3 regions of the Paraburkholderia sp. MM5477-R1 genome follow, and region 3 is predicted to be linked to each of the others. Evidence: riboswitches for the same ligand, from Rfam matches in the RefSeq annotation. Region 3 holds a riboswitch; each other region holds the start of a gene.
What was found. Region 3 has a riboswitch for cobalamin ahead of cobA (uroporphyrinogen-III C-methyltransferase). Riboswitches for the same ligand answer to the same signal wherever they lie in the genome.
Positions count from the first base shown of each region.

Region 1: another riboswitch for cobalamin. It lies ahead of OKW35_RS14485 (TonB-dependent receptor); the one in region 3 lies ahead of cobA (uroporphyrinogen-III C-methyltransferase).
Region 2: another riboswitch for cobalamin. It lies ahead of OKW35_RS02675 (HoxN/HupN/NixA family nickel/cobalt transporter); the one in region 3 lies ahead of cobA (uroporphyrinogen-III C-methyltransferase).

Region 1 is NZ_JBNDMC010000005.1:465,139-468,411, forward strand. It holds partial or broken gene OKW35_RS14485 (TonB-dependent receptor) at 1-1,671, opposite strand, end outside; adenosylcobalamin (AdoCbl) riboswitch at 1,985-2,129, opposite strand; gene OKW35_RS14490 (SET domain-containing protein) at 2,348-2,848, shown strand; gene OKW35_RS14495 (PIG-L deacetylase family protein) at 2,845-3,273, shown strand, end outside.
Region 2 is NZ_JBNDMC010000001.1:544,520-547,792, forward strand. It holds one part of gene OKW35_RS02670 (IS6 family transposase) at 1-412, opposite strand, end outside; gene OKW35_RS02675 (HoxN/HupN/NixA family nickel/cobalt transporter) at 910-1,971, opposite strand; cobalamin riboswitch at 2,026-2,213, opposite strand; gene OKW35_RS02680 (copper chaperone PCu(A)C) at 2,509-2,955, opposite strand; gene OKW35_RS02685 (PepSY-associated TM helix domain-containing protein) at 2,990-3,273, opposite strand, start outside.
Region 3 is NZ_JBNDMC010000008.1:7,402-10,674, reverse strand. It holds gene cobO (cob(I)yrinic acid a,c-diamide adenosyltransferase) at 1-46, opposite strand, end outside; gene OKW35_RS41830 (cobalamin biosynthesis protein) at 43-477, opposite strand; partial or broken gene cobA (uroporphyrinogen-III C-methyltransferase) at 553-1,293, opposite strand; cobalamin riboswitch at 1,489-1,748, opposite strand; cobalamin riboswitch at 1,829-2,106, shown strand; gene cobW (cobalamin biosynthesis protein CobW) at 2,309-3,273, shown strand, end outside.

The DNA of each region.
Region 1 (3,273 bases), on a different contig from region 3:
GATCCGGGTTCAGCGGATCGGTGCTCACGAGGTTACGTTTCACGATCTGGTACACCGCGAAGGTCCAGGAGCCGCGGCCGCCGAGCACTTCCTGCTTGACACCCGCCTCCCACTGCTGACCGGTCGACAGCGTGAACTGACTGTTCGATTGCGACAGCGTGATCAGCGAACTGACACCGTCGGTGCCGGTGGTGTACTGTCCATACACGGACAGCGTCGGCGTAAGCGCGAACACAAGGCCCGTGCGCCATCCGGTATGGGCGAACGTCCTGTCGAACGACGCCGCCGCAGTCGTGGCAGTCGCGAACGTGTCGCGATGGAAGTCGATATGGTCGTAACGCAGGCCACTCACCCACGCGAGCCGGTCGGTCAGCTCGAACCGGTCCTCTGCAAAAAGGGACGCCTGATGCGTGACGGTGCGAAACGCGGGCACGGTCGAATCGGGACTGTCGAACACGCCCGGATCGAAACCGGATGCCGGCACGATCGACGAGCCGCCGTATGGTGAATTGCTTGTATCGACAAACGAGATCACATTGAAGTCCGCGCCGACGACCAGCCGGTTCTGATGGCCCCATGCATGCCCGTCGATCGTCGTGTCGAGCTGGTCACCGATCTGCCGCTGATGATGGAGGATCTCGATGTAATCGCTGCGCAACACATCGCCATCCGGTTGCAGGGCGTAGCTCTCGCTATCGTGCCAATGGCGGTTTGTCAGCAAATAATAGAGCTGGTTGCGCACCGTGATGCCAGGCATGGCGTGCCACTTCGCGTTCAGCCGCGTCCACTGGTCGTAATAGGAGATCGCGGAATCGGCGACGTTGTAGTTCTGGTACCGGAACGCCGGATTGAGCGCACCGTCGAGCACCGGAATCCCGAAATAGCGTGCCGGCTTCTGGCGCCCGTAGTCGTAGTCGAGTGTGAATGACAAGGTCGGATCGACGTCGAGGCGCAATGCGCCACCGAGCGCCGTGGTATGCGAATCGCCGCGCGGTACCCAGCCGTTCGAGCGGTCATCGCTCACGTAAAAGCGGTATGACAGCATGGGCCCGAGCGCGCCCGTCGTATCGAGCGCCACGCGCTTCTCGCCATAGGCGCCCGCGCCGAGCTGGACCGTGGTCGCGTAGTCGCGCTGCGGCGCCTTTGGCACGACGTTGATCACGCCGCCGATGCCACCCTCGCCATAGAGCACCGACGCCGGACCGCGCAGCACCTCAATCCGGTCGACCGACCACGTATCGAACGGAAAGGTCACCGTGCCTGCGCCAGGATACATGCGCGTGCCGTCATAGAGCGTCGTGATCGACTCCGGCCCGCTGAAGCCGCGCACCGACACCGAAGTGCCGCCATTGCCGGGTGCCGCGCGTCGGTGGCAAAGCCGGCCGCACGCGTAATGGCCTCGTTGACCGTGGTGTCGCCGCGCACCTGAATCTGCTCACCGGTGAGCGTCTCGACGCTCGCCGGCGTATCGAGGCTCGACAGTCCAAGCCGGCTGCCGGTACGGATCGGCGTGCTCAGGTCCGGTGTATCCGTATGGCCCGATGCCTGGACCTTAACAGCCGGCAGCGTCTGTGCCGGCTCCTGCGCAGATTGCCTGCTCTCTGCCGCCGGGCCGCTGCCGTCATCAGCAAACGCGGATGACGCGCCGATCAGCCACGCGCAGCCGAGCATCCCCGCTGTGAGCTGACGTCTGCGGCGTCGCTGCGCTCGCGACGGCGAAAGGATCGAGGTTTTCTTCATTGTCCTGCTCTCTTTTCTTTTTTCTCTGGCGCTACCGTATCCGGTGCGCCTGTTTTTTATGCGCTCGACACACGTGCCGATCCACCGTGTCATCGACGCAGTGAAACACCCGCACGATTGCCGGAAACACGAACCAGGCATGCCGTGCTGACCGGCGACACTTACCGGGTCAACACAGACGACCGGAGAAAAAGAGGAAGCAACGGGCAGCCGATGCCCGGTGGACACTGAGGATGCAGGTCATGACGGTTCTCCTGGGGTTTCGCGCCCCATGACAGGTGAAGGAAGACAAGGCCCAGGTCTGACTCCCGGTTTCAGGAAACCGGTCACAGTGGCGCGACCGCGCTGGATTTGCACCAGCTTCCGGGCTTTGCGTGCGCAATTCTAATCGATCGCACACTCAATTCCCCCGCGCCCCGGCCTGGCTACCGCATGCCTGCACGTGCAGGCTGCCCGCTTTATGTCGGGGTCATCGCGCCAGCGGTCGGATCGCCCGCGATTCCGGCAGAACGATACCTAACCCGCATCGTAAACGCAACATAGTTGCGATAATTAGAAAAGGGAACGCTATACTTGAGTCTGCTTCACCGCATACATTCCTGCATTCATGCCCCGCCTGATCCAGATCCGACGCAGTCCCATCCATGGCAAGGGTGTCTTTGCCCTTGCCGACATTCCGCGCGGCTTGCGCATCATCGAATACAGGGGGGCGCGCATTACCCACGCGGCAGCACGACGCCAGCATCCCGTCAACGCCGAAGACCCGTTCCACACCTTTCTGTTTGCGCTGAGTGACGGACGCTACTGCATTGATGCGGGCACCGGCGGGAACGCCGCCCGCTGGATCAATCATCGTTGCGCACCGAACTGCGAGGCGGTTGAAGACTACGACCGCCAGGGGATCCTGCGCGTGTACCTCCATGCGAAACGCCTGATCCGCGCAGGCGAGGAACTGAGCTTCGACTACAGCCTTCAGTTCGATCATCCCGCCACTGAGGAAGACCGTCGCAACTACCTGTGCCGCTGCCGCTCATGGAACTGCCGCCGTACGATGCTGGCGACGGTTGAGGTGGACGGCATCGCCACGCCCCGGAAACTTTGTCGATGAACAGGAGCGCAAACCGGGACCCTACACGACGGCAGGTCATCACGTCGTACGTCGATACGTTCGCCGCACTGCTGCGCGAGCCGATAACACTTCCGGACATCTCACAGAGCACAGCGACGCCGAGGAGCGTGGACCGCACGCGGCCGCTTGCGCTGATTGTTTCGCCCCACCCCGATGATGAATGCCTGACCGGCGGACTTGCGCTCAGACTGCAGCAGGAAGCAGGCTTTGAGGTACTGAACATCGCCGCTACACTAGGCAGTAATCCGGGCCGCCGCAGTGAACGATGGAACGAGCTGTGCCATGCCTGTACCCGGCTTGATTTTGCGCTGCTCGATCCAGCCTTCGACGGTCGCCAGCCGGTCACGCCGGCGCGACGCCGCGCCGACCCGGCAGGCTGGGCCCGTGACGTCGATCGCCTCGCC
Region 2 (3,273 bases), on a different contig from region 3:
CAATGGCTTTCTCGAAGTAACGACGGGCGGCAGCCTTGTCACGATGGGCCCGAAGCAGGAAATCGACGGTCTTGCCAGCCTTGTCCACAGCGCGATACAAGTACTTCCACTGGCCGCGCACCTTGACGTAGGTTTCATCCATCCTCCAGCTCTTGCCAACCGGACGTTTGTGTTTGCGAAAGGCTTTCTCGAACAACGGTACGAGCTTGATGACCCAACGATGCACGCTCGAATGGTCGACCTCGAAGCCGCGCTCGGCCATCATCTCCTCAAGATCACGCAGGCTAAGCGAATAGGCCACATACCACCGCACGCATAGCAGGATCACGTCCAGCGGGTAATGCAGTCGCTTCAGCACCTTGGTGATTCCCGGCGGCAACGTCTTACGCGGCGTCTTGCCCGTCATAGCCATTCTGGTCGTATCAATTTGGGTCGATCAATTTTACCTGATCGCCTTAGCGCGACAGAGCCCCGGCTTGGTGCGTCAGCGAACGGCAGAAGATGGCCGACCACCGCCCGACGTAGAACCGGCGGAGTCGCCCGGCCTTGATCGGTCACGTCGGGCAGGAGTCGACCCTCAGCAGTCATTTATCCGCGAAGAAGGAGCGGCCGAAGCCCAACCATAACAATACATTCAGAGCACAAAGACCCAAGCCGTCGTGGTGGGCCGTAATTCGGGCTTCGATGCGGGTGCGCGCCTCAATCGGCTGGTGTCAGAAGCGCATCCGTTCAATGCCCAATGCCCGGCACGTTCAGGCTCTTCCGGATCGCCATTGTCGCGCGAGTGATCGCTGGTTGTCGAAGCCGTGGACAGGTTCTCAGCCAGTATCCGCGCTTCGCACTCCACCATACGGCTCCGATCGTCCGCACTCTTACCTCGGACCGTCGATGCGTCTGAACCAATCTTGATCAGCCGAGATTGACGGGCAAATCGTCGTAGCGCCTGAGCTTGTAGAACAGTACAGAAGCCAACCAGCTGACGACGAAGATGCCAATCACCGCGTAGCCGAGCAAGCCAAAATTGTCCGACGCGGCGCCGACGATATCCCAGAAGCCACCCTTCACATCCAGCTTGTCGGCGATCAGTGCCAGCGCTTCGATGCCGCCGATCAACACGGCCACGACCACCGACACGAACGTGATGGTGATGTTGTAGTAGAGCTTGCGAACCGGCTTCATGAACGCCCAGCCATAGGCGCCGAGCATCAGTACGCCGTCGATAGTATCGATCAGGCACATGCCAGCGGTAAAAAGCGCCGGAAAAATCAGAATCGTCGCGAGCGACATGCCGTTGGCCGCCTGAGCGGCTGAAATGCCGAATAGCGCGACTTCCGTGGCGGTATCGAAGCCCAGCCCGAACAGGAAGCCGATCGGATACATATGCCAGCTACGCGAGACGAGCCGGAACAGCGGACGAAAGATTCGCGACAGAAAACCGCGCCTGTTGAGCAGCATGTCGAGATCTTCCTCGACCAGGCGCTCGCCGCGTTGGACACGCCGGAAAGTCTTCACGACCGATACGAGAATCATCACGTTCACGATTGCCAGCACCAGCAGGAAGCCTGCTGAAACGGAGGTGCTGATTACGCTGCCGATCGCTTTCATGCCTTCGAAGCGCGCTTTCAGCGTAACCGCTGCGAAAGCAACGGCAATCGACAGCGCGATGACGATCGTCGAATGACCCAGCGAAAAGAAAAACCCCACGGCAACCGGCCGTTTTCCGCCCTGCATCAGTTTGCGCGTCGTATTGTCGATCGCTGCAATGTGGTCGGCGTCGACCGCGTGACGCGAGCCGAACGTGTAGGCAAGCAACGCGGTACCGATCAGGGCGGACCGGCCATGAAGTGCGGTCAGTGCCCAGATCCAGATGCCGATATTGGCTGCAATGAGCAGTGACAAGATTCCGATGACCTTGCCGCGTAGCGCATGCGGACCGTCGTCGAAAAGATGTGAAAGATAGCGCCGTTGCATGAATTCCTCGCATGCCAGTTGAACCTCCCGATACGGGCGGCTTGGGCCGGGCGCGTTTGCATCCCGGGCGTGGCAGGTCTCCTGGCTCACGCGTCATCGTCCGGCGTCGCCTTCCCGGTTGCCCAGTGGCTTCATGGCGTCGGACTTCGCGCTCACAGTTGCGGGCACAGCTATGGCCTTGGCAGTCGCCTCACCATATTCCCTATTAATGCCTTGCGGCAGCCATCGCATCGCCGATTATCGCGCAGAACTGGCGCGGACAGCTTCCCTCACCGGCATCCTGAGCAGGCGCTGGTGACGAAGGCGCGGGCACGGCTCGCAGTTCAGGTGCGCGGCGCGGGATTCGCCGGTCGACCGCAGCCATGCAAGGACAGGGACGAAGAGCACCGTAGCGGCCAGCATGGCGCCCACATTCAGATGGAACGTCGCACGCGTCAACCGATCGACAGCACGCATACATTGCTCCGGTCGAAATTTGGGGTTTGTGCGGCGCCCGCCGGGTGTTTCAATCGGACCGCGCGCCGAACGAAGGGCAGCTCAGTGATCCATTGTTGCAGGACTTTTCGTCTCGCACTCGGCCTTCACCTGCTCGCCGTCGCTGAATGTGAAGGAGAACGGAATCGACATCCCCACCTTGAGCGGCTTTTTCGGCTGTTCCAGCATCACGTGGTATCCGCCCGGTGTGAACGACAGCGTGCCGTTCACAGGCACGGTTGCCTTATGGACCATCACCATTTTAGACGTGCTGCCGTTGCTCTGCGTCTGGTGAAGCATCGCCATGCCGTACGCGTCAGTTTGCACGGCGGTCAGGTCGATCGGCTTCCCGCTCATGTTCATGACGCTGAAATAGCCGCCCGATGGTAAATCGCCCGGCAGCAGGCGTATCCAGCAGTCCGAAACCATCACGGATGCGGGAGCCGCTGCAGCACCTGCCGCGCAACCGCAAAGCGCGGCAAACAGAATGAATTTGAGTGTGGGCTTCATGTTGATCTCCTGGGTTCAGGGTTGCACTGCGTCTTCAGTCCGCCAGCGGCTGGAGCGGGCGGCCAGATAGCATGCGGTCGGCCAGCCAGACCGCGATGAGCGTGACGCCCATCAATGGAAACACCGCACCGAGCAGCACGAGCGCGAGCTTCCAGCCGCGCATTGACGCAATGGCGCGATCACGTCCGGGCGCCCCAAGCGTGCCCGCCGGTCGGCGTTTCCACCACATCACACAGCCAGTGAAGGCAAGCGTCGCGAGGCCGAGCGAGAGCCCCGCGCAAACGATCTGGTTGGCGAGGCCGAAGTAGCGACCCATGT
Region 3 (3,273 bases):
GGCGGCGTTCGGTCATGCGTTGATGCGATTCCGGATCGGTTTTCATCGAGGGTCCTGGTTTTGAGGGGCGGGATGGGATGGGGGCGCGTCGCTAAGGGCAGCGTTGTTCGCCGCTGCGATCGCAACCGTGATGCCGGCGTGCGCGGTCTTGCGTACGATTAGACGCGCGTTTTGCGCGGTTGTGCTGGAGTCCTGCGCCGTTGCCGCCAGCAGCGCACACGGCTCGCACACACCGTCGACGCCGAGATGCGCGTGTGCCGCCGCCGACGGCGACGCGACCGGCACCGCGGCGATCTGCTCGCGGCTGAACAGTTGCAGCGGCAGCTGATGACGTGAGCAGAATTCGAGCAGACCGGCTTCGTTGGCTTTGGTGTCGATCGTCGCGATCGCGCGGATCTGCTCGAAGGCATTCGATCCGAGTGCTGCGCGGACGGCGGCTTCGATCTCAGCGGCTTCGCTGTGCAAGCGGCAACCGATGCCGACGCTCAGCGTTTTGATCGCGCGTCCGAGTCCGTGTCGTGTCGCGCTCGCTGCCAGTTCGTGAGCAACGCCGGCGTCGCGTTTGGCCGCATCACGCGCCAGCGCGAGCGACGCCACACCGCCGATCACGACGATCGCCGGCGAGCCGAGCCCCGCACGCGCCACCGCCTCGGCGAACTCGCGAAGCGGCGCGAGCACATGACGCTGCTCAGGCCGCGTCGCCGACTCGATCGCCGCGCACGGCGTGTCGGCGGACATGCCGGCCGCGAGCAATGCGCGGGCGATCTCGCCGAGCCGGCGCATGCCCATATAGATCACCAGCGTCATGCGCGTCGCGGCGAGCGCGGCCCAGTCCGGTTCGCCACTGCCGCCGGCGCCGTGGCCGGTGACGAACACGACGCCCTGCGCGTGATCACGATGCGTGACCGCGATACCGAGCGCCGCGGGCGCCGCGATGCCGGCCGTGATGCCGTTGATCACGTCGACTTCGATACCCGCGGCCTGTAGCGCCTGCAACTCTTCGCCGCCGCGGCCGAACACGAACGGATCGCCGCCCTTGAGCCGCGCGACGCTGCGCCCCGCGCGCAGATGCCCGAGCATTTGCGCGACGATGTCGGCTTGCGGCGTCGACGGATGGCCGCCGCGCTTGCCGACGTACACGACTTGCGCGTCGGTGCGCGCGAACTGCAGCACGTCGGGATTCACCAGATCGTCGACGAGCACGACATCGGCCTGCGCGAGCGCACGGGTGGCCTTCAGCGTGATCAGTTCGACGTCGCCGGGACCGGCGCCGATCAGCCAGGCGCGCGTCATCGCGGCGTGCATGGCGCGCGCCATGCGGTGATGGAAGAAGAGACGCGGCGTGCGACAGCGCGCGCGGCGGTGAATATAGAGGTCATGCGGAACTGCGAATCCGGGCACGCGCGATGCCGCGCTGCTACGCCTTCACATCCGTTCCCCGCGGATTCCGGCGGCCGGCGGCGCCGCGTGATGCACGGATGCAATGCGGCACCGCCTCCGCGTCTGGCCGGTATCCGGGCTGGCGGCCTCATGCGCTTCGCCTTCCCGTCCCGGTTTGTGGATTCGCGGGACAGTGGCATCAAAAAACGCATGCGCGGCACGGCGGAATCGAAGGCGAATCGAATCGCGCGCCGCAGGTCGCTTACCGTTGCGGGGACAGCACAGGTTGAACGCGCGAGGCGCTGCCTGTTTCCCGTTTAACTGCACACGCGAGCGCATGTGCGGGCACCAAACGCGCGCATACGATAGCACATGGCGCCTTGCCGGATAAGCCTCGGCGGCGCTTTCCGGCTCGCTGCGTTGCTTGACTGCGCAAGGCCGCGGGCCTACACTCGCACGCACTTTGGGTGCTCGCGTGCGCGCTCGTGCGCATGCAGTTAAACGGGAAACAGGGAGCCACCTGCTCTGGAGCGGCTAACCTGTGCTGTCCCCGCAACGGTAAGCGAAAAGCGGTTCCGGCTTGATAGCCGGGCACCGCAGTGCCGGCTTCGATGTCCTCGCGCAAGCTCGCGTGGACATTTCACCACTGGACGAGAAACCACTCGGCCGGGAAGGGGAAGCGGCGCTTTCGCCAGCCCGGATACCGGCCCAAAGAAGCAGAACGACCGCCGCGGGGATGCGGCGGCGCGTTCATGACCTCAGTTCCGCTTTCTGTATTTCCGTTGTCGCGGCAATGCCGTCGTTCGTCCCCGTGTCTGGTGATCGCTGGTACTTCTGCGCGTGCTTCATTCGCTCCATTCGCCAGCCGACGCGGACCCACGCGCGGACTTTCCGGCATACCGATCAACGCCAAGGGATGGACCTCACGATGCAAACTCAATTGCGCAAGATCCCCGTCACGATCGTCACGGGCTTTCTCGGCAGCGGCAAAACCACGCTGCTGCGGCACATTCTTCAGCATGCGGGCGGCAAGCGCATTGCGGTGATCGTCAACGAGTTCGGCGAGCTCGGCATCGACGGCGAAATCCTCAGAGGCTGCGGCATCGGTTGCGATGAAAACGGCGTCGAGACCGAAGGGCAATTGTATGAACTCGCGAACGGTTGTTTGTGCTGCACCGTGCAGGAAGAATTTTTCCCGGTGATGGAAAAGCTCGCGGAGCGCCGCGATGAACTCGATCACGTGCTGATCGAAACGTCGGGCCTGGCGTTGCCGAAGCCGCTCGTGCAGGCGTTCAACTGGCCGCAAATCCGCAACGGCTTCACGGTCGACGCGGTGGTGACGGTGGTGGACGGCCCGGCCGCCGCGAGCGGCCAGTTCGCCGATAACCCGCTCGCCGTCGATGCGCAGCGCAAGGCCGATCCGAATCTCGATCACGAGTCGCCGCTGCACGAGTTGTTCGAAGACCAGTTGTCGGCGGCCGATCTGGTGATTCTGAACAAGACCGATCTGATCGACGACGCGCGGCAGCACGAGGTCGAAGCCGCGATCCGCGCGGAGATTGCGCCGCAGGTGAAGATCGTGCGCGCGCAGCAGGGGCGGCTCGACCTGCATACGCTGCTGGGCCTCGAAGCGGCGTCGGAAGAGACGATCCACCTGCGTCATGACCACCACGGTTCCGCCGACGACCCCAATCACCACCACGATGAATTCGATTCGGTCGTCGTGCAGGCATCCGTACCGTCGCGCGACGCGGCGCTCGCCGCCTTGCAGGCGCTCGTCGAAACCCACACGATTTACCGTGTCAAAGGCTTCGCGGCACTGCAGGGCGCGGCGATGCGTCTCGTGATCCAGGGCGTGGGCCGGCGCTTCGAGAGCTACTTCGACCGGCGCTG